2 regions of the Serratia sp. BNK-23 genome follow, and region 2 is predicted to be linked to the other one. Evidence: riboswitches for the same ligand, from Rfam matches in the RefSeq annotation. Region 2 holds a riboswitch; the other holds the start of a gene.
What was found. A riboswitch is a leader RNA that binds a small molecule or an ion and turns the genes downstream of it on or off. The one in region 2 is predicted to bind fluoride.

Region 1 (14,527 bases), 1.3 Mb from region 2:
GGCCCAGGCTGTCGGCCACCAGCTGCGCGATATCCACTTCGCTGCCGATAAGCCGCCGGTTGTCGGCAGCGAACAGCGCCAGCGGCGGCGTGTTGAGCGCGGCGATTGCAACGGTGAATTGTCCCGGCTTCACGAAGTGGAAATCGGCCGGCAGTTTGGCGATCGCCTGCGGGTTTTTCGGCGCGTGGATCGGGGTTTCATTGGCCTGTAAATCGATGCCGGTGCCCGCCTGCGCGGCGCCGGTCAGGCTCAGCAAGGCCGCCACGAGAGCGGCGGTAACGGTTTTCTGCATAGCGGGTATCCCTGAAAACGATCTTATTATTGGGTGAATCTGTTCAACGGGCGCGTGAGGCCCAGGTGTTCGCGCAGCGTATCGCCGTGGTACGCCCGGCGGAACAGGCCACGTTGTTGCAGGATGGGCACCACCCGATCGACGAAATGCCCGAAGGCGTTGGGCGTACCGCCGCTGATGATGAAGCCGTCGGCGGCTTCGCCGTCGAACCAGCGTTGCAGGCCGTCCGCCACCGCTTCCGGCGTGCCGCTGAACACCGGGCGTGGCGAGGCGGCTTCCAGCGCCACCTGGCGCAGCGTGAGGTTCCGCTCGCGGGCGTTGCGCTTGATGGCGTCGGTGGTGCTGCGGAAGCTGTTTTGCCCCAGATCGCCGATGTTCGGGAAGGGGGCGTCCAACGGATGGCGGGAAAAGTCGTAATGTTCGAAGTAGCGGCCAAGGTAGTTGAGGGCGTTCTCGATGCTGACCAGACGGGCGGTCTCCTGGTACTGACGCTCGACGTCCGCATCGTCGTCGCCGACGATCACGCTGACACCCTGGAAGATGCGCAGGTCGTCCGGTTCGCGCCCCTGTTCCACCAACTGCCGCTTCACGTCCTGGTAGAAATCCTGCGCCTGCTCCAGCGTGTCGTGATGGGTGAAGATCGCATCGGCGTGTTTGGCCGCCAGCCGTTTGCCGTCTTCAGAGGCGCCGGCCTGGAACAGGATCGGGCGGCCCTGCGGCGTGCGGCCGATGTTCAACGGCCCCTGCACCGAGAAGAACTCCCCCTGGTGATTGAGGGTGTGCAGTTTCCCGGCGCGGAAAAATTCGCCGCTGGCCTTATTGCGCACGAAGGCATCGTCTTCCCAGGAGTCCCACAGTCCTTTGGCGACGTCGAGAAACTCGCCGGCAATGCGGTAACGCAGGCTGTGCTCCGGGTGTTCTTTGCGCGAGAAGTTTTTGGCCGACCCCTCCAGCGGCGATGTCACCACGTTCCAGCCCGCGCGCCCGCCGCTCAGGTGATCGAGGCTGGCGAACTGGCGGGCGACGGTGAACGGATCGCTGTAGGAGGTGGAGAGCGTGCCCACCAGGCCAATTTTGTCGGTGGCGGCGGACAGTGCGGCCAATAAAGTCAACGGCTCGAAACGGTTAAGAAAATGCGGAATGGACTTTTCGTTGATATATAAGCCATCGGCGACGAAGACGAAATCGAATTTCCCCTGTTCGGCTTTTTTCGCCGAGGCGATATTAAATTCGAGGTTAATGCTGGCGTCGGCGGTGGCATCCGGGTGGCGCCAGGCGGACATATTTCCCGATGCGCCATGCAGAATGGCGCCCAGCCGTAATTGCCGTTGATTATTCGCGTTGTCGCTCATCGTGATTATCCTGTCATGCGCCGCAAAGGCGCGCGGTGTCTGATGCGTCCACTATTGATGAGCGGCAACGGGATGTAAAACAACAAAACAGCATATTCAAATGTTGAAAACTGCAAATATCACGGCGAGCGAAAATAATAATCCCCGACGCGGCATCAGCGGCGTCGGGGAAATACTATTTCACGTTATTCAGGCGTTGCTGAGGGCTTTTTTCGCTGCGGTGGTTAATTGTTGCAGCGTGCGCTCCGCCAGCAGCGAAAAATAGTGGGCGGCAGGGAGGAGGGCGCGTTCATCGGGATTGAAACGCGGATGATGCAGGCCGAATTCGCTGGCGGAGCCGATGCTGACGAACGCGCCCGGCACGTGATGCAGATACAGCGCGAAATCCTCGCCGCCCATCTGCAGCTCCGCCTCTTCGACCCGGTAGCCGGCTTCGGCGGCGACGGTTTTGCTGAACGCCGCCCAATGGGCGTCGTTGATCACCGCCGGCGGCCCCGGCTGCCAGTGGAGTTCGGCCTGCGCGCCGAGCGCGGCGGCGACGCCGTCGATCACCTGGCGAATTTTATCCGGCACCTGGCGGCGCACCGCGTCGCTGTGGGTGCGCACCGTGCCTTCCAGCTCCACGGTTTGCGGCAGCACGTTCCAGGTATTGCCGCCTTCGATGCGCGTCACGCTCACCACCAGCGATTCCAGCGAGCTGAAGCTTCGGCTGGGCAGTGTCTGCAGCGCGCCGACGATCTGGCTGGCGGTGACGATGGTATCGACGCCCTGTTCCGGTTTGGCGGCGTGGGCGCCTTTGCCGGTGATGCGGATCTGGAAGCGATCGACGTTGGCGTAAAACGGCCCGGCGCGGGTGGCGAAGGTGCCGGTGGGCAGCTCCGGCGCGTTATGCAGACCAAATACCGCCGCGACGTTATCCAGCGCGCCGGCGTCGATCAGGTGCCGGGCGCCGTTGAAGGTCTCTTCCGCCGGCTGGAAGAAGATGCGCACCGTGCCGGGCAGCTCGGCCTCACGCGCTTTGAGCAGATGCGCGGCGCCGAGCATCACCGAGGTGTGAAAGTCGTGGCCGCAGGCGTGCATCACGCCGCTGTTTTGCGAGCTGAAGGGCACGTCGGCGATTTCGTCGATTGGCAGGGCGTCGATGTCGCCGCGCAGGGCGATGATCGGCCCCTTGCCGCTGCCGATCTCCGCCACGACGCCGGTTTTCAGCGCCAACGGCAGAATACGAATGCCCGCCTCTTGCAGCCAGCGGGTCAGGCGGGCGGTGGTGGCGAATTCGTGATTGGAAAGCTCCGGGTTTTGGTGCAGTTCACGCCGATAGGCGATGATCTTGTCTGCCAACTGGCTGGTCATAGGCTTGGCTCACAGTGGGAAATAAACCCTAACCCTAGTGCAGGGGCCGCCGAAGCAAAAAGACCATCTGGTTATATTTCATAGCGATTGTGTCTGCTCGACGCGTCAACGATGGGGGAAAGGGCAGGTTTAGGCGTTCGCGCGTTGTTCGCCGGCGCAGGGAGAGGATTGGCCTGGAACGGTAACGTATCGCAACCGGTGCAATGCATTTACACCGGGCAACACGGATTTTTTCACTCTTTATCGGATTTCTGTGATCGCGGTGGTGGACAAAATCCTGCCTGCTTGCTGTACTGTAATCGACACAGGTTTTGTGTCTTTCATTCACGTTAAAGGTAAGTTTGATGTCTAAGATTAAAGGTAGCGTTAAGTGGTTTAATGAATCCAAGGGCTTCGGTTTCATTACTCCGGAAGATGGTAGCAAGGACGTTTTCGTTCACTTCTCTGCCATCGTTAGCAACGGTTTCAAAACGCTTGCTGAAGGCCAGCGTGTAGAATTTGAAATCACGAACGGTGCCAAAGGCCCATCTGCCGCTAACGTTACTGCTATCTAAGCTGCGTAGCTGAATTTCTTAAAACCCGCTCATTGAGCGGGTTTTTTATTGGGCGCGTTATGCGTCGCTGCGGCGGGCCAACAGGCTGAACAGCAGGATGGCGACGGCGTAACAGCCGACGATGGTCAGCGCCATCGACAGGCCTGAGGTGCCGCCCAGCCCGGTGAGCGGCACGGCGCAGGCGCCGAGCGCGAACATGCACACGCCGATCAAGGCCGACGCGCTGCCGGCTTTGTCCCCCTGGCTTTGCATCGCCAGCGACGAGGCGGTCGGGCCGACGATGCCGATCACCGCCACCGAGAAGAACAGCGGCACCAGCAACACGACCAGCGGCGCATGCAGCGCGGCGGCCAACAACAGCAGCAGCGACGCGACGGCCGCCAGCGTTAACCCGCCCCTCAACACCCGGCGTTCCCCCCAACGTGAACTGAGACGGCTGGCCAGCTGCGCCGCAATGATCAGCCCGACGCCGTTAATGGCGAAGCACAGGCTGAACATCTGCGGGCTGAGGCCGTAGATCTGCTGCAAGACGAAAGGCGAAGCGCCGATATAGGCGAACATGCCGGCCATTACGAAGCCCTGCGTCAGGCACAGGCCCATGAAATAGCGCTGGGTCAGCAACCCGCCGAGCGACATCAGCATCGCCAGAATGCCGCCCTGGCTGCGGCGCTCGACCGGCAGGGATTCGCGCAGCTTCAGCGCCGACAGGCTGAACAGCAGCACGGCGATGGCCGCCAGCACGCCGAAGATGCCGCGCCAGTTCATCACCTGCAGCATCACGCCGCCCAGCACCGGCGCGACGATCGGCGCCAGGCCGTTAACCAGCATCAGCAAGGCGAAGAAACGGGTCAGCTCATGGCCGGCGTACAGATCGCGAGCAATGGCGCGAGAAATCACCGCGCCGCCGGCGCCGGCGATGCCCTGCAGCAGGCGGGCGATCAGCAGTTGGTCAATGGTGGGCGCCAGTGCGCACCACAGCGAAGCGCCCAGCAGCAGGATCAGCGACAGCAGCAGTGGGCGCATACGGCCCAGTTTGTCGCTGTAAGGGCCGAAAATCAGCTGGCCGACGCCCAGGCCGAGCAGCCCGGCGGTCAGGCTGAGCTGAGCGGCGGCGGTGGAGGTATTCAGCTCGCCCGCCATTTCCGGCAGGGCGGGCAGATAGAGATCGGTGCACAGCGGCCCCAGCGCGGCCAACAGGCCAAGCACGACGGCGTACACCAGACGTTGTCTGGCTAAGTGTTTGGTCATGGGAGATTAAGATTTCCTGAACAGGTGAGAAATGGCCTGCTGATACAGATCGCGCAGCAGGGACGCATCGGCTTTTTGCGTGGTAAGGATACGGTAACCGGTGCCTTCGCTCATGACGGCGATAAACTCCACCCGGGCGGCGATCTCTTCCGCGCTGAAATCGGGATACAGCCGCTGCAGGTTGTGGCACACGTGGCGAAACAGCCGCGCTTCCGCATCGCTGAGCAATTTGGCCACCACCGGGTTGCGCGTGGCCTCGGCGGTCACTTCCAGCATCAGCATGTGATCGGTTTCGCTCTCGCCCGGTTGCTGAAACAGCGTGCGCGCCGCCAGCGTACCGGCGATCAGGTTGATGTGATCGCCAAGGTTTTCCAGGCGCTGCATCTTGCTGGTGATGATGCGGTTGACGATCTCTTCGATGATCGCGTCTTTATTGGCGAAATAGCGATAGATTTGCCCGACGCTAAGCTGCGAGCCTTGGGCGATCTCCGCCATGCTGGCGGCATGGAAGCCGTGGCGGCGGAAGCTGGTTTTCGCCGCTTCGACGATCTGATCGCGGCGCGCCTGCACCTTGGCCTGTTTACTGTCGTTGGGGGGGAGCATCTGCCCGATCCTTTGCTACGCGTGAGCCGGGTTCACATTTTTGGGTGTGAACGTTCATTCTCAATTGTAGTGTAACCGACCGGAAAGACGCAAGATGAACGCGTGCTGCGATAAAAGGCGTTTAAGCGAACAGGTAGGATTTGATAAAGGTGGCGACGATCAGCACGCACAGCGCAACGGCGATCGCTTCGGCGGCGGTTTTCGGCAGGCTAAACATAGCGATTTCTCATCCAGTCAGGGGTACTGGATGAGATTATGCGCATGCAAGATTAAGGAAACATTAAGGGCTTAGCGCCCGTTGACCCACATCACCAGCATGAAGGCCAGCAGCGTCATCGCCAGCGAGCCGGCCAGGTTGAGCAGCATGTTGGCCAGCGCCCAGCCGAAGCGGCCGTCCTGCATCAGGTATACCACCTCCAGCGAAAAGGTGGAGAAGGTGGTCAGGCCGCCGCAGAATCCGGTGGTGATCAGTAATTTCCAGGTGGGATCCAGATGCGTCATGCGGGTGAAAATCGCCATCGCCAGGCCGATGATAAAACCACCGATCAGATTGACCATCAGCGTACCGAGCGGAATGTGGGCGTTCAGCGGATTCATTTTCATACTTACCGCCCAGCGCAAAACGCTGCCGACGCCGCCGCCGATAAATACGGCCAGTAAAGAGCTCAACATGGGGCAACTACCTTTCAATCAGAGAAATTCAGGAGGCTCGGAAAGGTACAGGCGTAACGCTACGCGCCTCTCTCCGAGAGGTTACGTAGACATCATCAGCCTGTGAAGGCGGTTAGGGAGGAATGTCATCTCCAGCGTGCCGCACGGCCTTTTTCGCCGCACCCGGTGGATGTTACACCTAATGCCGCCTATTTTGTAGTATCGGCACTCTGCGAGGTAAAACGGATGGAAATCAGAACGGCGCGTCTGAGCGACCAGCACGCTATCTCTGAATTAATGGTGGCGCTGGATTATCCCGGCACCGAGGCGTTTCTGACGCAGCGGATGCAGCAACTTCTGGCGCACCCGGACGAGGCGTTGCTGGTGGCGGAGCAGGGCGAACAAGTGCTGGGCGTGTTGTCGCTGCATTTTCTGCCGCAGTTGGCGTTGGCCGGCGACATTGGCCGCATCAGCTATTTTTGCGTCGACGATCGGGCGCGCGGCGCGGGCGTAGGGCGGCGGTTGCTGGCGGCAGGCGAGGCGCTGGCGCACCGTCGCGGCTGCGATCGGCTGGAAGTCCATTGCCACAGCCGCCGCGAGCGGGCGCATGCGTTTTACCGGCGTGAAGGCTTTGTCGAAGCGCCGAAGTATTTTGCCAAGTTATTAAGTCAGTAAGTTACTCCCCTGGCTGCGCCGCCGTTTCCAGCCGATTGCGGCCATTCTGCTTCGCCCGATAGAGCGCGCCGTCGGCCGCTTTCAGCCAGTCCAGGTAGCCGCCCAGCGCGGGGTGGAAGTTAGCGATGCCGGCGCTGATCTGCAGCCGCAGCTGCGGCGCCTCCTTGAAGCTGACCGCGTCCAGCCGCTGCTGGATACGGCGCAGAACGATTTCCGCCTGTTCAGCGCTGGTGTTCGGCAGCACTGCGCCAAACTCGTCGCCGCCGTAGCGCCCGACGATATCCACGTTGCGCATGCCGATCAGCAGCTCTTCCGCCAACGCCGCCAGGGCTTCATCTCCCAGCGGATGGCCGAAGGTGTCGTTGATGGTTTTGAAGCGATCGATATCCATCAGGATCAGCGTGGCGTTGTCCTGGTAGCGGCGGCAGCTGTCGAACTGGCGATGCAGCAGGTGCTCCCAGTGGCGGCGGTTATACAGGCCGGTCAGCCCATCGCGGGTGCTGATGCGCTGCAGCTCCTGTTTCTTTTCCGCCAACCGTTTGGCGGTGCGGTAGGTCACCAGCCCGAGCAGCGTCGGATAAAGGTAGATCATCGGCAGGCACAGATAGATTTGCAGCGCCGTGCTGTGCGGGTGAAACGGGAAGCCGAGCAACGCGGCGGTGAGCATCGCCGTAGCCAGTTGAATGGCCAATCCTTTCACAAACAGCGTTTTGCCGGCTGAAGCGATGTTATTCATGCTCATCATCGACAGGATGACGATGGCGGGCAGCGCGTTGAACGCCATCATCGCCGCCCAGAAGCCGCCGAAGGCGGAGTCGATCAAGAGGTTGCGGATCTCGGCTTTGAAAGGATCTTTGGCGCGGCAGGCCAGGCGATAGGCGAGATGCGGCCAGAGAAAGCCGTGAAAGGCCAGCAATAGCCAGACCGCCGTGGGCGGAGCCAAGGGGTAGAGTGCGGCGCAAACGCAGATAAAGCCGAGCCCCAGACCGGCGACGCGGGGCAGATAGGTGCGTTTGGCGAAGCTGAGGCCGGATTTTCGGGCATCGAAAATGGGTGGAGCAATATACATCCGGCATCTCCCTGATAGGCATCACGGCAGAGTAGCATGCGGGTGATAAACTAAGAATAGTCTGGGATTCACGCCGTGAAGCCGTGTGGTATTCCTGCGACCGATCTCACTCTGTTACATGTTGCTGTTGTGCGAGCCGAAGGAAAGTCGCTAAATATTCGCAGGCAAGGTCAGTTTTTCTCGCTGTTCACGCAGCGCTCTATGATAAGAAGGTGAGTATGGAAGGTATCAGCATTACCAAACTTCTGGTGATTGCGGTGTTGGTGATTTTACTGTTCGGCACCAGCAAATTGCGCACGCTCGGCGCCGATCTTGGCGCGGCGCTGAAAGGCTTTAAAAAAGCCGTAGGCGACGACAGCACGCCGCCGGCCGCCGGCAACAATGCCGCCGAAAGCCAGTCCGCGCAGCAGAGCGTCGAGAAGAAAGACGTTTAATCCCGTCTGATGGCGCGCAATAAAAAACGGATGCCTTGCGGACATCCGTTTTTTGGCGTTTCCGCCGTCTATAGCGTAACAAACTATTACGCGTTATTTCACTTCCATCCCTTTGGCCTGCAGATCGGCGTGGTAAGACGAACGCACGAACGGGCCACAAGCGGCATGGGTGAAGCCCATCGCCATCGCTTCTTCTTTCATCTCGTCAAACTCGGCTGGGCTGACGTAGCGCTGCACCGGCAGGTGGTGACGGCTCGGCTGCAGGTACTGGCCCAGCGTCAGCATGGTCACGCCGTGGCGACGCAGATCGCGCATCACTTCAATGATTTCCGCGTTGGTTTCACCCAGGCCAACCATCAGGCCGGATTTGGTCGGGATATCCGGGTGCGCTTCTTTAAAGCGCTCCAGCAGCTTCAACGACCACTCGTAGTTGGCGCCCGGGCGCACCTGGCGGTAGACGCGCGGCACGTTTTCCAGGTTGTGGTTGAACACGTCCGGCGGCGTGGCGGTGAGGATCTCCAGCGCGCGGTCCATACGGCCGCGGAAGTCCGGCACCAGCGTTTCAATTTTGATGTTCGGGCTCTTGGCGCGGATGGCCGAGATGCAGTCGGCAAAGTGCTGAGCGCCGCCGTCGCGCAGATCGTCGCGGTCAACCGAGGTGATCACCACATAACGCAGCGCCATGTCGGCGATGGTTTGCGCCAGCTTTTCCGGTTCATTGGCGTCCGGCGCGATCGGGCGGCCGTGGGCCACGTCGCAGAACGGGCAGCGGCGGGTGCAGATGGCGCCGAGGATCATAAAGGTGGCGGTACCGTGGTTGAAACACTCGGACAGGTTAGGGCACGAGGCTTCCTCACAGACGGAGTGCAGGCCGTTCTTGCGCATCGCGGCTTTGATGCCCTGAATGCGCGTTGAGTCGGCAGGCAGTTTGATCTTCATCCACTCGGGTTTACGCAACAGCTCCTGCCGTTCGGTGACCACCGTTTTGACCGGGATCAGCGCCATTTTGTCAGCATCGCGGTATTTGACGCCGCGTTCCATCTGAATTGGTTTACTCATAATCGTGCAGGTTCCAGTTACGAAGCTCGACCGTCTGGTAGCCGAGTAAATGAACAAATTCCTGTACCAGGATTGGGTGTATGTCTTCAATGCCAACGCCGGGCGCCAGCGCGCTGACCTGCGTCATCTGCATGCCGGCGTAACCGCAAGGGTTGATGCGTTGGAAGGGGCTGAGATCCATCGCCACATTCAGGGCCAGGCCGTGGAATGAGCTGCCTTTGCGGATCCGCAAACCCAACGAACAGATTTTCTGCTCCCCCACGTACACGCCGGGCGCATCCGGACGGGCGCGCGATGCGAGGCGGAAGTGGGCGAGGGTGTTGATAACCGTATCTTCTATCGCCGTGACCAATTGGCGTACGCCGACCTTATTGCGCTTCAGATCGACCATCACGTACATCACCTGCTGGCCCGGCCCGTGGTAGGTCACCTGGCCGCCGCGATCGCTCTGGACAACCGGGATATCGCCGGGCATCAGCACATGTTCGGCTTTGCCGGCCTGGCCCTGGGTGAATACCGGGTGATGCTGCACCAGCCACAGCTCGTCCGGCGTAGTCTCGGTACGACTGTCGGTGAAGTTATGCATGGCTTGGGATACAGGCGCGTAGGGCTGCAACCCCAGCTGACGCAAAATGATCTTGTCTGGTTGCAAAAGAGTCATCGTCAGGTTACAGAAGTGGTAAAGCCATTATACCGGGCGCTCCGGCTGGCGGCCAGCCTTTCGCTGACCAAAAATGCGCAACCCGGGAAGACGCTGCGCCATCCCGGGTTGATAAGCAGGGTTTTATGCTGGAATTACAGCACCATACGAACAATTTCAATGTTGCCCAACTCCTCGTACAGGGTTTCGACCTGCTCGATGTGAGTGGCGTTGATGGTGATGGAGACCGAGTGGTAGTTGCCTTTGCTGCTTGGCTTAACCTGCGGGTTGTAATCGCCCGGCGCATGGCGCTGCACCACTTCAACTACCTGGTCAACCAGCTCAGGCTGCGCCAGGCCCATCACCTTGTAGGTAAACGAGCAAGGGAATTCGAGCAGTTCGTTCAGTTTAGTTTTTTGCATGTGCGTGCGCTCCAGAGTGCTAGCTAATCTATAAATTATAACTCCCGCCGGGGCGGGAGTTAATGTTATTCAGTATATGGGGGCAATTTCGCCCGTTTCAACCGTTAACCGAACCAGTGGTGGAACATCAGTTTGATGTAGTCCACGATGCGGCTGAAGAAACCACCTTCTTTCACTTCGTTCATCACCACCAGCGGACGCTGGTCGATGGTTTTGCCGTCCAGCTGGAAGTTGATGCTGCCCACCACCTGGTTTTTCGCCAGCGGCGCGTGAATTTCCGGCGTGTTCAGCACATAGCTGGCCTTCAGATCTTTCATGCGGCCGCGCGGGATGGTCAGGTAGACGTCTTTATCCACGCCCAGCTCAACGCGGTCGGCATCGCCGAACCAGACCGGCTCGGAGGCGAACTCTTTACCGACTTTCAGCGGCGCCACGGTTTCGAAGAAGCGGAAGCCCCAGGTCAGCAGTTTCTTGCTCTCGGCTTCGCGGCCTTTGTAGGTGCGGCCGCCCATCACGGCGGAGATCAGACGCATCTGGCCTTCGGTCGCCGAAGCCACCAGGTTGTAACCCGCCGCGTCGGTGTGGCCGGTTTTGATGCCGTCGACGTTCAGGCTGTTATCCCACAGCAGACCGTTGCGGTTCATCTGGCGGATATTGTTGAAAGTGAACTCTTTTTCTTTGTAAATCGCGTACTCTTCCGGCACGTCGCGGATCAGCGCCTGGCCGATCAGCGCCATGTCGCGCGCCGAGCTGTACTGGCCCTGAGCATCCAGGCCGTGTACCGTCTGGAAGTGGGTATTCTGCAGGCCCAGCTTGCTGACGTAGGTGTTCATCAGGTTGACGAACGCGTCCTGGCTGCCGGCGACGTAGTCGGCCATCGCCACGCAGGCGTCGTTACCGGACTGCAGGTTGATGCCGCGGGTCAGTTTGGAGACCGGCACGCGATCGCCCGGCTTCAGGAACATCAGCGAGGAACCTTTGAACACCGGGTTGCCGGTCGCCCAGGCGTCCTGGCCGACGGTCACCAGATCGTCCTGGCCGATTTTACCCGCTTTCAGCGCCTGGCCGATGACGTAGCTGGTCATCATTTTGGTCAGGCTGGCCGGATCGCGACGCGCATCGGCGTTCATCTCGGCCAGCACCTTGCCGGAGTTGTAATCAATCAGGATGTACGCTTCCGCATCGATCTGCGGGACACCTGGGATCATGGTTTTGATGTTAACGTCATCGGCATGTGCAACGGAGGCTGCGCTCATTGCGATAACGGTGCCGAGTGCGATGCTTTTGATTAAGCGAAAAGAAGTTACTTGTTTCATGATCGGGACTACAACATCCGTGAAAGTAAAGTTAAAAAACGAGCCACACTATAGCAGATGCGATCCCGGCAGGCATTATCCATTCATCTGACTAATTGCGGTTAGTGCCCTTTTAGCTGCAAGAAAATGTTTCAGCTAAATAACCGCTTAACAGCCGTGAATGCCCGCCGGGTTTAACGCTCAGGGTGCAGCAGTAACGAAAGACTGTTGTTGCGCTTCGCTGGCCAGGCGTTGTTGCAGTTGGGCCGCCTGCTGACGGCTGCTGAACGGGCCGAGCTGGACGCGGTAAACATTGCCGTTGGCCGCTACTTTGCCCGGTACGCCAAACTGTTGGCTCAGGCTTTGCTGCCAGCTCTGGGCGCGCTCGGCGCTGCTCAACGCACCGACCTGCACCACGTAGCCGCCGGAGGAGGAAGCGGCAGCCATGCCGGCAGCGGCAGCGCCGGCCGCGACCGGTACGGCTACTGCGGCGGCTTCAGGCTCGGCACTTTCCAGCACGCCGGCCGGTAATGCGCTTGGCGCGCCGAGGAAACCACTGCGGCCGTTGGCGGCGTTGCCGGCATTCGCAGGCGCGTCGTCATCGGTGCGCAGGGTGCTGTTATCAATAGGGCGCACCGCCGCGCCGCTGGCGACCGGCACGTCCTGTTGGATCGGGGTGCCCATGCCGCTGGAGCCAAGATCCGGGCGCGCCGGCAATGCGTAGCTCTGTTTCGCCACGATGGTGCCGATGGTGCCAGGGCCGCTCAGCGTGCCGTCCGGCGCCACGTTGATGAAATCGACCTTGACCTTGGTGTTGTTGGACAGGTTGAGGCGATCGGCGGCGGCTTTCGACAGATCGATGATACGGCCCTTGGTGTAAGGCCCGCGATCGTTGACGCGCACCACCAACTGACGGCCGTTGGCCAGATTGGTGACGCGCACGTAGCTTGGGATCGGCAGCGTTGGGTGGGCCGCAGTCAGGCCATTAGGATCGAACTGCTCGCCCAGCGCGGTGGTGTTGCCGTTGGCCTCTTCGCCATACCAGGCCGCCAGGCCGGTCTGCGAGAAGTTCTGCGGATCTTTTACGATGCGGTAAGTATCGCCATTAACCTTATAATCCTGCATGTTATTAGGGTTATAGGGTTCATATTGAGGCTCGACGCCGCCGATTTCCACCACCGGGCCGTTGTACGGCTGCGGAGGGGCTTGCTGTTCCGTGGTCGGGGCGGTACAGGCGGAGAGCAACACCGCCGCGACGCCGATCCAAAGCCATTCCTTACGCATTACTCACCTCTTATAAACTTTTAGACAGCATTTTCCGATGCGTGTGGATCGACATGATGATGCCGAAACCGGCCATCAACACTATCAGCGCCGAACCCCCGTAACTGACCAGAGGCAAAGGTACGCCAACTACCGGCAAAATGCCACTGACCATACCGATGTTAACAAAGACATAAACGAACAAAATCAGCATCAAGCCGCCGACCATCACGCGGCCGAAGGTGGTTTGCGCCTTGGCGGCGATCATCAGCCCGCGAATGATCACCAGCAGGTAGAGCGCCAGCAGCACCAGTACCCCGATCAGCCCCAGCTCTTCGGCCAACACGGCGAAGATAAAGTCGGTATGGCGCTCCGGCAGGAACTCCAGCTGCGACTGGGTGCCGTGCAGCCAGCCCTTGCCGGACAGGCCGCCGGAGCCGATGGCGATCTTGGATTGAATGATGTGATAACCGGCGCCGAGCGGGTCGCTTTCCGGATCGAGCAGCATCATCACGCGGTCGCGTTGATAACCGTGCATCAGGAAGAACCACAGCACCGGGATAAAGGCCGCCAGCGCGACGGCGGCGACGGCGATCAGTTTCCAGCTCATGCCCGACAGAAACAGCACGAACAGGCCGGAGGCGGCGATCAGGATCGACGTGCCGAGATCCGGCTGCGCGGCCACCAGCAGCGTCGGCAGGAAGATCAGCACCAGCGCGATGGCGGTGTTTTTCAGCGAAGGCGGGCAGACATCGCGGTTCATAAAGCGCGCCACCATCAGCGGCACGGCGATCTTGGCGATTTCCGACGGCTGGAAGCGCACCACGCCGAGATCCAGCCAGCGCTGCGCGCCTTTACTGATCTGCCCGAAGGCGTCCACCAGGATCAGCAAAATCACGCAGAAGATATACAGATAGGGCGCCCAGCTTTCGTACACGCGCGGCGGGATCTGCGCCATGACGGCCATCACGATCAGCCCCATGACGATCTGCCCGATCTTGCGCTCCATCATGCCGATGTCCTGGCCGCTGGCGCTCCACATCACGAAGGCGCTGTAGACCAGCAGAGCCAGGATCAGCAGCAGGAACGTCGGATCAATGTGGATTTTGGTCCAGATCGAGCCTTTTTGTTGGCTTTCAGTCATATTCTACCTTAGTCACCTTCTACGCCAGGCGGCAGCGGGGCCTCGCTTGGCAATTGCGTATTGTTGTCGCCCAGCAGAATATGGTCGAGGATCTGGCGGGTGATGGTGCCCACCGCCGGACCGGAGCCGCCGTTTTCCAGAATGATGGCGACCGACACCGTCGGGTTATTGAACGGCGCAAAGGCGGTCATCAGCTTGTGATCGCGCAGGTGCTCCGCCAGTTTATGGGCGTTGTAGGTTTCGTAACCGAAGACCTGTGCGGTGCCCGATTTCGCCGCGGCTTTATAAGATGCGTCCGCAAAGTACTTGCGCGCCGTCCCGTTCGGACGGTTGGCCACACCGTACATGCCGTCTTTGGCGATTTCCCAGAAGCCGGAGTGAATATCGCCGATCTGCGTGTTCTCTTCCTGTTTGAACGGCACCAGCGCGCCGTTGACGCGGGTGCTCTGCAGCAGGTGCGGCGTTTTGACGGT
Region 2 (14,527 bases):
CCGGCAACGCCGCCTGCGGCAGACGCTGCGAAATATCCGGCAAACGAAAGAGGACTCTTGCCGCAATAATGGCGATCGTCACGGCGAGAATCAGATACACGACAATTTTTATCACGGGACGCGGCCTCTGAAGTTGACTGCTTTGCTTTATACGTCATTAGGTTGCTTCAATCTATAGGAGAAGCGCGCTATGCCATAAGGCTATAGCGTAAAGCGCGAAGGCGAAACGCCAAACAGTTTTTTGAACGCCACCGAATAGGCGCTGTGACTCTCGTAACCGCTTTCGAAGGCGGCGTGGATGATCGAGTTGCCGGCCAGCAGCAGCGGAATGGACGACAGCAGCCGCAGGCGTTGTTTCCACTGGCCGAAGGTGATGCCGGTTTGTTGGCTGAAATGGCGTTGAAAGGTCTTTACGCTGATCGACAGTGAATCGGCCCAGGCCTCAATACCGCGTTCGTCGGCCGGCGTGATGACCAACTGCCGGCAAATTTCGGCCATTCTCGCCTCTACCGGCCAAGGCAGATGCAGCGCCAGCTGCGGCTGCAGGCTCAGCTCCTCCAGGAACAACGCTCTGAGCAGCGCATTGCGTTTGGTCTCCCCCCCTTCAGGCGCCAGCGTCGCCAACTGGGCGATCAGTTCTCGCAACAGCGGTGAAACCTGTAATACGCCGTCGCGCAGCGGCAAACGCGCGGCGGTGATTTCATCGACCAAAATCCCGTAAACGCAGATGTTGCTCTGCATGACGATCTGATGTTCTACCCCCGGCCGCAACCAAACCGCGGTGGTGGGCGGCACGATCCAGCGACCGCTGCTCGCCTCGACCGCCATAACGCCCTGTTGCGAATAGAGCAAATGACAGCGTTTATGCGAGTGGTAAGGAATGACGAAGCCCGCCGGATAGTGTTTCACCAGCCCCGTCACCTCGAACGAGGAATTTTCGTGGCTGCTGAGGTCAATGCGTTTCGTTTCGGCGTTGTCGACTTCGAATCCCATGATCGTTTGTCCCTTTTGATAACGCGAATGTCTTTTATTTGATAGAGGGAGCGCATGATCCTCCATATAGTGACGTTCTCGCAAGCCACACCAGGGGCCTTATGCGAAGAAACTCACTATTTACACCAAAATTTCATCGTTCTGCGTAAAACGGAGGCGATGACGTTGCGCATGCGCTGCGCGATGGCGGCTCGTTGCGGGGGCGACGCGGCCGAAAGTGATGGAGAGGGAAAGCGCGGTGGCATAATCAGGAGGTGTACGCATCAATCAGCAGGTAGCTCGGCCTGGGGGACGGCTTACTGCTGAAGGGATAGGGAGAGCGCCTAGGCTCTCCTCCATCCAACGTTGTTATCTCATCAACGGGCCAACTCGGCGCCGTCCAGCTCGGAAATCGCCAGACAAATCACTTCCGTGATGGCCTGTACCGTATAAGCGGTATTGGCAGGAATGATCAACATCTCATGGGGTTGCAACGTCTGATCGTCAACCTTCAGTTCACCGCTCAGCACCATCAGTTTCACCCAGCCCGGATGAAAACGCGCCGGTTGCCGGCTGCCCGCATCCAGCTTCAGCAACGCCGTATGGCCAGGCGTCTCCCGTTTCAAAATGTGAAAGTGTACCCCATCGTAAGGCATGTTTTCGTAATGCAGTGACGCCAGTGTTCTCTTATGCATGGTAAGTGTCCTCGTGACCGGTGAGTAGCTGCTCCGCCTTCGGTCGCCGTAGAAACGATTGGCGGCTGTCCCTACCGAAAGCACAGGCTCGCAGCCTCTTGGCGAACGGATTAACTGTCGTACTTGCAGCGGCCCGATCGACCGCCGTTTCATGCCTAACCTGCCTCAGGCATGCTAATAAATATATAAGAGCCTCGCCGACGGCGCAAAAAACCGCTGCAACGTTGAGCGCATTACGGTGTGAATCCGTAGCCGGAAAGATTATCCAGCAGCCCGATCAGTGAATCGCGCCGGGCGGTAGCCGCGAGGAATGGCGGGATTAACGCCGTGCAGCAGCTCGTCGCTGACCAGCCGACCCAGCGTCGGAGCGCACATCACGGCCGGATGCATCACCGCCACATAGAGACAGGTGGCGCCCAGCGGCCCGAGGATGGGATAACCGTCGCGCGGCCTGGGGCGCAGCCCCACCGAACACGTCTGCAGCTGCAATGGCGCCGAGCCGTGCAGGCGGTTTTGAATCGCCGATTGCGCGTCCTCTTCCACGCGTTTGACATTGCCGCCAGCGGGATAATCCTCCGCCGCGAGCAGATCGCCATTTTGCGCATGACGCACTTCAATGTCGTCGCCCGCAATCAGCGTGTTCACCGCCTGCGCCGCCGCGTGATAGCGCAACAAAATTGCCGGCGACGCCTCGATCGGCAACGAGAATTCGCTGCCGTCCAGCAGCGCCGAGATCCCCGTACCGCAGGCGAGCACGACCCGTTCGAGCAGCCGCTGTGTCACCTCTTGCGGTTCGACCGCGCCATCGCGCGCCGCAAAATAGGCCTGGCTATCGGGCCGCCCGAGCGCCGGCTCCAGCGCCATCACCTCGGCTAAGGACAGACGCCGATTGTCGGGGTTTTGCGTAGCCGGCGCCTGACCATAGCTGAGCGCGCCGGACCAATTCACCCACAATTCCGGGATCTCCTGCGTCAGGCGCATCCAGTCAGCCACGATCTCGCGCCGCAGAAACGCGTCGGGAGCGCCATCAGGTACGCCTTCGCTGATCCAGCCGAACGAGCTGCCTGTGGCCCCCGCCGCGGGATACGCCTGCTCAACGACGATAACGCGCTGCCCCTGACGCGCAAGATGATAGGCGATCGATGCCCCGACAATCCCGGCGCCCACGATAATAATGCGTGATGATGTTCCATTCATTAATGATACCCGTGCCTCATTTCAAATGTTGTCGCCAAAGCAGCCAGGCCGCCAGACAGGCTACCCCGCCGCCGCAGGCCAGCACGGCGTAAGACGCGCCCCAACTGTGGGTGGTATCCATCACCACGCCAAAGGATAACGGGGCGAACGAACCGATGCCGAACCCCAGCAACGATCGCCAGCCCATCACACTGCCAAGCTGTTGCGGCGGCACGTTGTCCGCCATCGCAGCCGACAGCACGCCGGAGTCGCCGAGGATGAAGAAACTGCCGATGCTGACGAGCAGCAGCGTCCAGCCCGGCCCCCAGTCCGCCGACCACCCCATCAACAGCGAACCCAATGCGCCGGCGGCGCCCATAAACATCAGCACCGACGCGCGATTGAAATAGTCCGAAACGGTGCCGACAATCAATGTAGCCACCATGCCGGCCAGGTGGATCACCGCCGCGACGATCAATCCGGCGCTGAGCGGATCCAGAGAGAAGCCGCTCAACGCCTCGCTGACCAGGCTGGGCGCCCAGGCCCAGTTGCCGAGCAGCTCCCAGCTGTGGGCGATATACCCGATCAGCAACAGCAGGGTCGCGTAGGTGATAGCATAGCTTTCACGTTTCGTCTTCCTCCCCAGCGTGCGCGGTTGCGGTTCCCGATAACCGACCAGGGCCAACGATCCCGCCAGCGCTCCCAGTAACGCACCGGCGGCGCACAGAGAAAACGCCACGCCTGCGCCCCAGCGCATGGCGCTCCAACCGGCGATGAAAACCGACAGAAAATACCCCAGCGAACTGGCCGCCAGCACCATGCCGATGGCATAACCACGCCGCGCCGGACCGTTCATCCCCATCGCCAACAGCAGCGCCGGCGTATAAGCCCCGCCCTGCGTCAAACCGACGAAGGCCATCAACACCAACGCGCCGAGATAAGAATGGGCAAATACGGCGAACAGCATCAACGCAGCGGCGCCCAGCCAGGAGAACAGCAGATAAACCCGGCGGGCGCCCAACGAATCACACCACCAGGAGGCCACCAGCAGCGCCAGGGCGTTGGTCAGGCTGAACACCGTCTGCACCGTGCCGGCCGAAGCGGCGTCGAGCTGCCACTCGCTCCTGATGGTCGGCAGCGCGCCAGCGAACATCATGGTGCCCAGGCAGAGGCCTGCCCGGCTTACGCAAAGCAGAAAGAAAGCTCGCATCTCAGCGCCGCCTCCCTGTCCATCGATGGGTGAGGATGACTCGACTAACACGGATAACTGACGGGACGAAACTTAACATGGCGCACTCGGCAACGCGGGAAGGATGCGCCATAATAGTGAGCAAAATCAACGGCTGACAAACGATCTTTCGTCCCTCATTTGGTTGAGCTAAACTCAACCTATGAAAAAAGTTCACTCCCTGCCGCACCTGCCCGCTTTCGAAGCCGCCGCCCGTCTTGGCAGCTTCAGCGCCGCTGCGGATGAGCTGTTTCTCACCACCGGCGCGGTCAGCCGCCATATTCGCAGCCTGGAAGCACAGCTGGGGATCACGCTGTTTTATCGCGCACACAAGTCCGTGCGGCTGACGCCGGCCGGTGAGAATTTTTCGCGCACCGCGTCTCGGGTGATAAGCGAATTGTTTGCGGCGGAAAGCGCGCTGAAAGCGAGCGCCGGCCGGCAGCGGCTGGTAGTGCACAGCCTGCCGACGTTTACCATGCACTGGCTGATGCCAAAGCTGGCGGCATTCAATGAGATACATCCGGGGATCGCGGTTGATATCACCACCAGCACCGGCGCCGTCGATCGCAATACGCCGTTTGACGTGGCGATCCGGCGCGATCCCGCGCACTTCTCCGGGCTGAAGGCGATCCCTTTCCTGCAGGAAGACAGCTTGCTGGTCTGCAGCCAGAGCTATTTGCGCGCCATGCCGGTCAGTGCGCCGGACAAGCTTGGCGAGCATACCGCCATCCGCATTCGCGCCCGGGAAGATTTATGGCACAGCTGGCTGAATACCTACCCGACGGCGCTGGACGCCTCACCGCCGCCGCTCACGCTCGACCATACCTTCGCCGCCATTCAGGCGGCCGAAGACGGCCTGGGGCTGGCCGTCGTACCTTACCTGTTCTGCGCCAAACATCTGTCGTCCGGTCGGCTGGTGTCGCCTTTCCCGGCGTTGACTATCCGAACCGGCGTTTACTCCCTGCTGCTGCGCGATCGGGACGATGAGGTCGTGAGAAAATTCGCCGCCTGGCTGCAGACGTTCCAGGCCTAAGCGCCGTATTGGAAGCGCACCGCGTTAACGGTATTCTCAGGCGTGGAGCGTCAGCCCTTTTATCGCCTTATCCACCGCTTTCTTCGGCCCGCGCAGCGCCAGGCCGACCAAGTCCAGGTTGTCCGCGTTTTCAGCGAGAAAAACCTGCCGGTTGGCTTCATCGTGCCCGGTCGAGAACATGGCGTGCACATAGGGGATCAGCGTCAATTCCCGTTCCAGCCCTTTACGATGCGCATTTTGCAGGCCCGGCAGATCCGCGGCGAAAATCAGCATCGGCTGCCTGGAAATGCCGCCGTAGCGTCTGCCTTCCGCATCCACGTAACATTCGCCGATGATCTCCGGGGCCGCAGCGGCGATCCCCGTCGCCAGAAAGGCCACCACGTTCAGCCGCTGCCAGGTTTGCAGATCGTCACGCACGATAAACGCTATCTTGGTATCAAACATGTTTCGCTTTACTCCGTTGTGCTCTTAAAAGCGCATCATCGGCGATGAGCGAGTCAGCGGTATAGAACGTTTGTGCACTGGCGTTGATAGGCCGCCGGCGATAAACGGTAGGCGCGCCGGAACCAGCGGCCCAAATGACTCTGGTCGGCAAAGCCGACCTGCATGGCGACCTGCGCCGGCTCTTCCCCCTGCGCCAGTAACAGTCGCGCGGCACGCAGCCTCAGCCGGATCAGGTAAGCATGTGGCGACTGGCCGAAAGCGCGGGTGAATTGGCGAGTCAGACGGAAACGATCCAGGCCGCACTGAAGCGCAAGTTCCTCCAGACTGGGATTATCCGCCATGTGCTCGTGCAAGTAGTCCCGTAAACGATTCATCTCAATCAAAGCGTCATCGCTTTGGGACGTTGGCCTGACGCGTATATGCCGCGCCAAAAGCGTCAGCAGTTGGTCCAGGCTTTGATCGCGCGCCAGCCGGCCTTCCCTCTGATGCAACGCAAAAAAAGCCTGTTGTATCGCGGTCGCCAGCATCGGATCGTCGGTCAACGTGCTGTGGAAAGCGCCTTCCAGCACTGAGGCGTCCCCCAATCCGCGGCGCTGCATCGCGTCGGAGACCCAGCGCTGCGGTAGATAAAGCATCGCATAGGTAAACCCTTCGGCCTGCGGCGCATGGCCATCGTGCACCGCGCCCGGCTCGATCAGCATGGCGCGCCCCGGCCGGCTGGTATGCAGCGAGCGGTGACAATTGAAACGCTGCAAGCCCTGCTGCGTGACGCCCACCAGCATTTCATCATGATCGTGAGGATCGTAGGCATGCCCCTGAAAGTGGGCGTTGACGCTCTCGATACCGGTTTCGTCATCGCGCCGCAGTTCGAGCCAGTCGGTATGTTGATGATTTGACGCCATGCAATAAATCCGGAGTTCTGCTCACAGGAAAAGAAAAAACAGCTTACCCTGAGACCGCCACCGTTGCACGCTCACAGCTCGCAGATGGCATAAGTGCCCTTTCCGGCCGATTTCGCCTGATACATTGCGCCGTCGGCGCGGGTCAGCAGCATCTCCTCCGTCACATCGCCGCATGGGGAAATGGCCGCGCCGATGCTGGCGGAAAGCCGTACCTTCTGCGGCCCGATCTGCGTAATTTTGGCCAGTTGCGCCAACACGTTTTCGCAAAATTCGCTGACTTCGCGCCGCGGATCCGTCAACGGCCACAGGATCACCGTGAACTCGTCACCGGCCAGGCGCGAGACGCTGTGGTGCTCGCCGGCGCAGGCGCTGAGCAATGTGGCGAATGTCTTCAAGATCGCGTCGCCGAAGTCATGACCATAGCTGTCGTTAAGGGTTTTGAACCCGTCGAGATCGATAAACAACAGCGCCATCTGCCGCTGATGGCAACAGGCCTGCAGCGTGCCCGACAACCGGCGCAGAAACGCGCGGCGATTGGTCAATCCGGTCAGCATGTCGTGGGTTGCGTCATATTCCAGCCGCTGCTGCAGCCGCTTCAACTCGGTAATGTCCATCGACAGAATGTAAAACCCCTGCGCTTCACACGGCACCAGCGTGGTGTGGATCATCAGCAACCCCTTCTGGGTCTGGAGCTCATTCTCGAAACTCACCATTTCGCCCGCGAGGGCCCGTTCGATCATCGGTTTTGCTATCCGATAAACGCTTTCCCCCATGAAATCGCGCACCGTCATTTCTCTGAGACTGGACTCCTCCAGCCCGAACCAGGTTTTGTAGGCGCTGTTGGCGAACAGGTAGCGTTCATTGCCGTCGATCTGGCTGATTAAGGCCGGCATGTTGTCGGTAATGGCGCGCAAACGCTCCTTCTCCGCACTGAGCTGACATTCGGCGAGCACCCGGGTTTCAATCTCTTCGTTGAGTTTCTTGACGACCACGTTCAGCTCTCGCGTGCGGATTTCGACGCGTTGTTCCAGCTCGTGTTGCAGAGCGAACAGATCGGCCTCCGCCGCCTTGCGCTCGCTGATATCGACGATAACCGAGATGAAATGGTCCGGCTTGCCGTTAGGCAGCCGGTTTAACGCCACCGTCAGCTGCACCCAGATGATCGAGCCGTCGGCGCGGAAATAACGTTTCTCCAGCGAGTAAGTGCTGATCTCGTTTCTCAGCAGCTGCTGCAGTTTTTCCAGATCGGTGTTGAGATCGAGCGGATAGGTAATGTCCTGAAAGGTGCGATCCATCAGCTCGCGCTCGGAATAGCGCAACATTTCGCAGATGCGCGGATTGACCCGCAGCCAATACCCCTGCAGCGACACCAGCGCCATCCCTACCGCCGCCTGGGCGAAGGTCTGTTCGAACAGGGCTTCCGAGCGTTGCAGATTGGACTTCAGGTTTTCGGTATAGACGTGGCGTTCAATGCTCTGCAAATACTCCTCCACCACGGCAGCGAAATCGTGCAGGTCAGCCAGTTGTTCCGGGGAAAACGGCTGCGGCTGGCTGTCGATAATGCACAGGGTACCGAGCGGCAAGCCGTCGAGCGACAGCAGTGGCTGCCCGACGTAAAAACCGATCCGCGGCCCGCCAATCACCAGCGGATTATCGAAAAAGCGCGGGTCTTTGGCGGTATCGGGCACCACCAGCGCTTCGCGTTGCAAGATAGCATGGCCGCAAAACGAGATATTGCGCGGCGTTTCCCGGGCATCCAGACCGTAACGCGATAAAAACCATTGGCGATCCCGGTCGATCAGCGACACCAGCGCGATGGTCACGCCGAAGTATTTCGCCGCCAACCGCGTGATGCGATCCAGTTTTTCCACCGAGTTTGAATCCAGCACGTTCAGCGAATGCAATACCGACAGGCGTTCGGCTTCGTTTTCGGGGAAGCAGGGTTCGAGCATGTTGTCTCCCATTGTGTCACCGACGGACCCGGCATAGCCGGCGTGAGTCCGTTCAGCGTTTCCGTCGATTAGCGGCAAATATCCTTGTCCATCATAGACTCACTCAGTATCAATCCGATTGCGCATTCTCGCCAGCTTTGCCAGGCGTTGCGTTTGTCACCGCGCTGCGCTACAGTCGTTCACAAGGTGATGGTGTTCCACCTTTCCCAACCGCCGCGTTCGCTCGAACCGGATGATGACGCCTGATATACAACTTCGCTTTATTTTTTAGGCAGGTATGTCAGGAGTCGCTATGAATGAAATCTCACGCTTTACCCCTTTTCCACTCCAGCCCGATGCCGACGCGCGGGAAATGCCGCTTTACGTTTTCGGCCATAAAAATCCCGACAGCGACAGCATCTGCAGCGCGCTGGTGGTCGCGGACTGGCTCAATCACCTCGGCAAACCGGCCGTCGCTTTCCGCCTTGGCGAACTGACGCCGGAAACCCGCTACATACTGGCCGCCGCCGGCGTACAAGCGCCTGCGCTGCTGACAGAAGATCTCCGTGACCGTAAAGTCTGGCTGGTCGATTTTACCGACGTCGAACAAGGGCCGGCCTCATTGCCCGACAGCGATGTGGTCGGCGTTATCGACCATCACCGGCTGGGCACGTTAGTCACTCGCAACCCGCCCGATGTCTGGGTTCGCGCCGTCGGCTGTTGCGCCACCGTGATCCTGCAGATCCTGGCGGCGGAAAGGCCGATGCCGCTTTCTTCCGCCCAGGCCACGCTGCTGCTGGGCGCCATTTTGAGCGATACCGTCGCGCTGAGCGCGCCGACCGCCACCGAACAGGATCGGCTGGCGGTCTCGCGGTTGCGCGCAATTGCTCATGTCGACTATGACGCCTTCACCGCCGGCCTGCTCGCCGCCAAAACCGATCTCTCGGGGCAATCCGCCGCGCAGTTGCTGCACCGCGACGCCAAGAATTACCGCATCCAGAGCGTCTCGCTGCTGCTGTCGCAGATAGAAGTGCGGACCATGAGCGACATCGATCCGCTGTTGCCCGCACTGCAACAGGCGCTTGAACACGCGAAGCAGGAAGCCGGGCTGGAGATGGCCGCGCTATTGGTCACCGATATCACCTGCCGTCGCTCCACCCTGTATTTCTCGCCGAACCAGGTGCTCGACATTCGTCAGGTGTCTCTGCCCGGCATGACGAGCCGGAAAAAAGAGGTTTTACCGTGGTTAACCCGCCAGATCGCTAACGCAGGGAGATAAGTCATGCCGCTCTACCAACATGCTTTACTGCTGGTGCAGGATGAACGCGACGGCCGGCTGCTGTTGCATCATGCCGAACGCCTCAATCAGCAGATGAATACGCGCATCACCGTAGCGCACATCAGCGCCGACTATGCCGAGCTGGACTACCTCAGCGATTCGCTGACCAAAGATCGCCAGTCCAGCGAGGTGATCGCCGCCAAGGCCATGCTCAGCCGTCTGGTGGAGGACTGCTCAATCCCCCTGGAGGTGCGCGCAATTGTCAGTATCCATCGCTTCAAAGACGTCGAAGCCCTGATTGCCCGCGAAGGCGTCGATCTGTTGCTGTTAGGCCATCAGAACCGTCCGTTCGGCGTCTTTTCCTCCTTCGGCTTCGAGTTCATTAACCATTTGTCCATCGACGTGCTGATAAAGCATGTGCCAACTCCCTAGAATGAGGTGACTACCCATGAGCTATGAGATTGAAAGCGTAACCGCCAGAGAAATCCTGGATTCGCGCGGCAACCCGACCGTCGAAGTCGAAATGAGCGCGGCGGGCGTCGTAGCCCGGGCTTCGGTCCCCTCCGGCGCCAGCACCGGGTCGCGCGAGGCGGTGGAGCACCGCGACGGCGATCCGCGCCGTTTCGGCGGCAAAGGCGTATTGGAGGCGGTGCACAGCGTCAAAACGGCGATCAATGAGGCGCTGCGCGGGGTGGATGTGCGCCAACAACAGGAGATTGACCGCCGGCTGATCGCGCTGGACGGCAGCGAGAACAAGAGTCGATTGGGGGCCAACGCCCTGCTCGGCGTTTCTCTGGCCGCCGCCCGCCTCGCGGCGCAATTGTCTCAGTTGCCGCTGTATCGTTATCTGGGCGGCATCGGCGCCAACCTGCTGCCGGTGCCCTGCATGAATATCATCAACGGCGGCGTGCACGCCCGTTGGCAAGGGGCGGACTTTCAGGAGTTTATGATAGCCCCTCTGGGCGCGCCGTCGCTGCGCGAGGCCGTGCGCTGGGGCAGTGAAGTCTATCAGGCGCTGCGCCAAATCCTGTTGGAACAAGGCCTGTCGGTCGGCGTCGGCGACGAAGGCGGTTTCGCGCCGGCGGTCGCCTCAAACCGCCAGCCGCTGGAGCTGATCGTGCAGGCGATAGAGAAAGCCGGCTACCGACCGGGAGAAGATATCGCTATCTGCATGGATCCGGCCTCGAGTGAATTCTACGCCGACGGCAAATACCGCCTGCGCAGCGAGAACCTCGAGTTGGACGCAACCCAGATGACGGCCTATTACCAGCGGCTGGTACAGGATTTCCCCATTGTGCTGATTGAAGATGGCTTGGCTGAGGACGACTGGGCCGGCTGGCGTATTCTGAGCGACGCCCTGGGCGACCAGGTGGAGCTGGTCGGCGACGATCTGTTCGTCACCAACGTGAAATACATCCAGCGCGGGATTGATGAACGGTTGGCTAATGCCGCGCTGATCAAGCTGAACCAGATCGGCACGCTGAGCGAAACCTTCGCCGCCGTGCAGCTTTGCCAGGCAAACGGCTGGGGCGCCTTTATCTCGCACCGCAGCGGCGAAACCGTCGACAGCTTTATCGCCGATATGACGGTTGCGATGCGAGCCGGCCATGTGAAAACCGGCGCGCCGTGCCGCGGTGAGCGCATCGAAAAATACAATCAGCTGATGCGCATTGAGGACCAATTGGGCACCGCGGCGGTATATGCCGGGCGCTCCGCCTTTAAACGCCGCTAATCTGTGCAGGCCGGCCACGCACCGGCCAACTTTTCATTTTTGACCTGGCATAACCCCGCCACGCCGGATTCCAGCAAGGTAAGTCGGGTCGCCAGCAATGCTTCTCGCTGCTCATTCAGCGTGACCAACATCCGCTCGATTTCCGCCAGACGGGTCTCGACGCCCTGTATCAACCCATCCTCATAAGCGCTGCCCTGCAGCGCCAGCACGCGTTGGATCGCCTGCAGCGAAAAGCCCAGATTCTGGCCAATTTGAATCAGATGCAGCCGTTCCAGCGCGCTTTCGCTATACACCCGATAACCGTTGACGCCGCGCACCGCTTTGGGCAGCAGACCCTGCTGCTCGTAGTAGCGTATCGCCGAGGCGGCCACGCCGGCCCGTTCCGCCAATTCTCCGATCTTCATGCCCTATTGACCTTAAAGTTAACTTTAAACCTAGTATAGCGCCATTCCCCCTGCGACAGGAGCGCAAACCCGATGTTTACCCCACTGACACTGCCCAACGGCAGCCGCCTGACCAACCGTTTGGCCAAAGCCGCGTTGGAAGAAAATTTGGCCGATGAAGGCCAACTGCCCGGCCCCGCGCTATGGCGCTTGTATCGCCGCTGGGGTATCGGCGGCGCCGGTCTTATCATCACCGGCAACGTGATGATCGACGGCCGCGCCATGACCGGACCCGGCGGCGTGGTGCTGGAACAGGATACGCCGCTCGCCTCGTTCGAAACCTGGGCCAAGGCCGCGCGCCAGGAAGGCGCGCAGGTTTGGATGCAGCTCAGCCACCCGGGCCGCCAGGTAATGGCCGACATGGGTGGCAACGCCTGGGCGCCCTCCGCCATTCCGATGGCCATGGGTAAGTACAGTAAAGCGTTCGCGCAGCCGGAAGCCATGAGCGAAGCGCAGATTGCCGAGGTGATCGCCCGCTTTGCCGCCAGCGCGCACGCCGCCGAACGGGCCGGTTTTACCGGCGTGCAGATCCACGCGGCGCATGGCTACCTGATCTCTCAGTTTTTGTCGCCGTTGGCCAACCAGCGCAGCGATCGTTGGGGGGGCGAACTGGCAAATCGCGCCCGCCTGCTGCTGGAGGTGGTGCGCGCGGTGCGCAAGCGGGTCTCGCCAGGTTTTTGCGTGGCGGTAAAGCTCAATTCCGCCGATTTTCAGCGCGGCGGCTTTTCGCCGGACGAAGCCCGGCAGGTGTTGCTGATGCTCAACGAACTGCCGGTCGATCTGGTGGAGTTATCGGGCGGGAGCTATGAAAGCCCGGCGATGCAGGGCGAAACGGCAGACGACAGTACCCTGGCGCGTGAAGCCTATTTCCTGACCTTTGCCCGCGATCTCGCCGCAGTAGCCCGCATGCCGGTGATGACCACCGGCGGCATCACCCGCCCGACGGTGGCGCAACGGGTGCTGAACAGCGGCGTCGCGGTGGTCGGCATCGCCACCGCCATGGCGGAAATTCCCGATCTGCCGCGCCGTTGGCAAACCGGCGAAGCCCCTCATGCGCTGCCCGCGCCGGTAAAATGGCGCGACAAAACGCTGACGCTGCTCGCCCGCATGGCGCTGATCAAGCGCCGCATGCACGCTCTGAGCCGCAATCGGACGCGCAACGTGCGTTACTCCCCGCTGTGGTCGCTGCTCATCGATCGGTGGCGCACCCGCCGCACTCTGCGGCGCTATCATGCCTGGTTACGGCAACGTTAATGACCGCGGCGCCGGCAGACATGCCGGCACCGCACAAAAATCCCGCTGTTTTGATCGCGCTACGTAAAATCTGCAAGAAATCACCACTCTGGATACTGCGCTTTTAACGCTCGACCGCTTATATTCATCACAAATTTTGTGTATATAACCGCTATAGGACTTAAGGTGGTGAATAGATGAAAATAAGCCGCTATTTTCTATTTATGTTATTAATCGGAAATTCACCTTAATAATAAATGCATTAAAGAAGCAGCCAAAGGAAAGCAGAAAAGGATTTTTACGCAATGTTAAAGAAATGTTGTTTTCTGCCGGCAAAACCAACGGTCAACAAATCAACAACATATTGATGAGCCTAAGAAAAAACTAAACAATTCAAAACAAAATCGGCTATTGAGTCCCAGGCGAAAAAGCCATATATTGGTCGCGCTTTTCACAAGGCAGTTACTTTTCTAATTCATTAATTCAATCGTTGCGTCTTGAGACCTTCGGTTGTAGGAGAGATATGATGACGGATAAAGTCCGTATTGATACTTTAGTTGCAAACTCATTAAACGGAAACAATGAAACCTATTTGGCGCGTCAAGCCGAATTTGAGTCGAATGTTAGGAGTTATCCGCGCAAATTGCCGTTGGCAATTGCGAAAGCCCAGGGCGTTTGGATCACTGATGTTGAGAATAATCAATATCTTGATTGCCTGGCCGGGGCGGGAACGTTGGCTCTTGGACATAATCACCCCGACGTCCTGCAAAGCATCCAAAATGTCATTACCAGCGGCTTGCCGTTACATACTCTCGATCTCACGACCCCGTTGAAAGATCGTTTCTCCGATTACCTGCTCTCTCTGTTGCCTGGCGAAGGCAAAGAGTATTGCCTGCAGTTCTGCGGCCCGTCCGGCGCCGATGCGGTGGAAGCCGCGCTGAAGCTGGCGAAAAAGCACACCGGCCGTTCCGGCGTGATCAGCTTCTCCGGCGGTTATCATGGCATGACCCATGGCGCGCTGTCGGTCACCGGCAACCTGTCGCCGAAGGCGGCGATCAACGGCATGATGCCGGAAGTGCAGTTCATGCCTTATCCGCATGAATACCGCTGCCCGCTGGGCATCGGCGGTGAAGCCGGCGTCAAGGCGCTGACCTACTACTTCGACAACCTGATCAACGACGTGGAAAGCGGCGTGCGTAAACCGGCTGCGGTGATCCTGGAAGCCGTTCAGGGCGAAGGCGGGGTTAACCCGGCGCCGGCCGAGTGGCTGCAGCGCATCCGCAAAGTGACCCAGGAACACGGCATTCTGCTGATCATCGACGAAGTTCAGGCCGGTTTCGCCCGTACGGGCAAGCTGTTCGCCTTCGAACACGCGGGCATCGAGCCGGACATCATCGTGATGTCGAAAGCGGTCGGCGGCGGCTTGCCGCTCGCGGTGCTGGGCATCAAAAAAGAGTTC

Region 1: another riboswitch for fluoride. It lies ahead of crcB (fluoride efflux transporter CrcB); the one in region 2 lies ahead of ACMGF9_RS11720 (DHHA2 domain-containing protein).

The regions. Positions count from the first base shown of each region.
Region 1 is NZ_CP179900.1:3,744,355-3,758,881, reverse strand. Features, by position in the region: gene ACMGF9_RS17950 (ABC transporter substrate-binding protein) at 1-292, opposite strand, end outside; gene ACMGF9_RS17945 (LLM class flavin-dependent oxidoreductase) at 319-1,644, opposite strand; gene ACMGF9_RS17940 (M20 peptidase aminoacylase family protein) at 1,834-2,997, opposite strand; gene cspE (transcription antiterminator/RNA stability regulator CspE) at 3,342-3,551, shown strand; gene ACMGF9_RS17930 (multidrug effflux MFS transporter) at 3,609-4,799, opposite strand; gene ACMGF9_RS17925 (TetR/AcrR family transcriptional regulator) at 4,806-5,402, opposite strand; gene crcB (fluoride efflux transporter CrcB) at 5,691-6,074, opposite strand; fluoride riboswitch at 6,154-6,216, opposite strand; gene ACMGF9_RS17915 (GNAT family N-acetyltransferase) at 6,300-6,728, shown strand; gene ACMGF9_RS17910 (diguanylate cyclase) at 6,730-7,797, opposite strand; gene tatA (Sec-independent protein translocase subunit TatA) at 8,016-8,231, shown strand; gene lipA (lipoyl synthase) at 8,325-9,290, opposite strand; gene lipB (lipoyl(octanoyl) transferase LipB) at 9,283-9,951, opposite strand; gene ybeD (DUF493 family protein YbeD) at 10,086-10,352, opposite strand; gene dacA (D-alanyl-D-alanine carboxypeptidase DacA) at 10,457-11,668, opposite strand; gene rlpA (endolytic peptidoglycan transglycosylase RlpA) at 11,849-12,931, opposite strand; gene mrdB (peptidoglycan glycosyltransferase MrdB) at 12,942-14,054, opposite strand; gene mrdA (peptidoglycan DD-transpeptidase MrdA) at 14,063-14,527, opposite strand, start outside.
Region 2 is NZ_CP179900.1:2,479,371-2,493,897, forward strand. Features, by position in the region: gene ACMGF9_RS11675 (phospholipase D family protein) at 1-115, opposite strand, end outside; gene ACMGF9_RS11680 (AraC family transcriptional regulator) at 202-993, opposite strand; gene ACMGF9_RS11685 (cupin domain-containing protein) at 1,350-1,667, opposite strand; gene ACMGF9_RS11690 (NAD(P)/FAD-dependent oxidoreductase) at 1,929-2,864, opposite strand; gene ACMGF9_RS11695 (MFS transporter) at 2,881-4,053, opposite strand; gene ACMGF9_RS11700 (LysR substrate-binding domain-containing protein) at 4,235-5,104, shown strand; gene ACMGF9_RS11705 (DUF2000 domain-containing protein) at 5,141-5,548, opposite strand; gene ACMGF9_RS11710 (AraC family transcriptional regulator) at 5,602-6,450, opposite strand; gene ACMGF9_RS11715 (diguanylate cyclase domain-containing protein) at 6,522-8,402, opposite strand; fluoride riboswitch at 8,579-8,654, shown strand; gene ACMGF9_RS11720 (DHHA2 domain-containing protein) at 8,695-9,660, shown strand; gene ACMGF9_RS11725 (hypothetical protein) at 9,664-10,092, shown strand; gene eno (phosphopyruvate hydratase) at 10,109-11,392, shown strand; gene ACMGF9_RS11735 (MerR family transcriptional regulator) at 11,389-11,796, opposite strand; gene ACMGF9_RS11740 (NADH:flavin oxidoreductase/NADH oxidase family protein) at 11,869-13,089, shown strand; gene ACMGF9_RS11745 (diaminobutyrate--2-oxoglutarate transaminase) at 13,595-14,527, shown strand, end outside.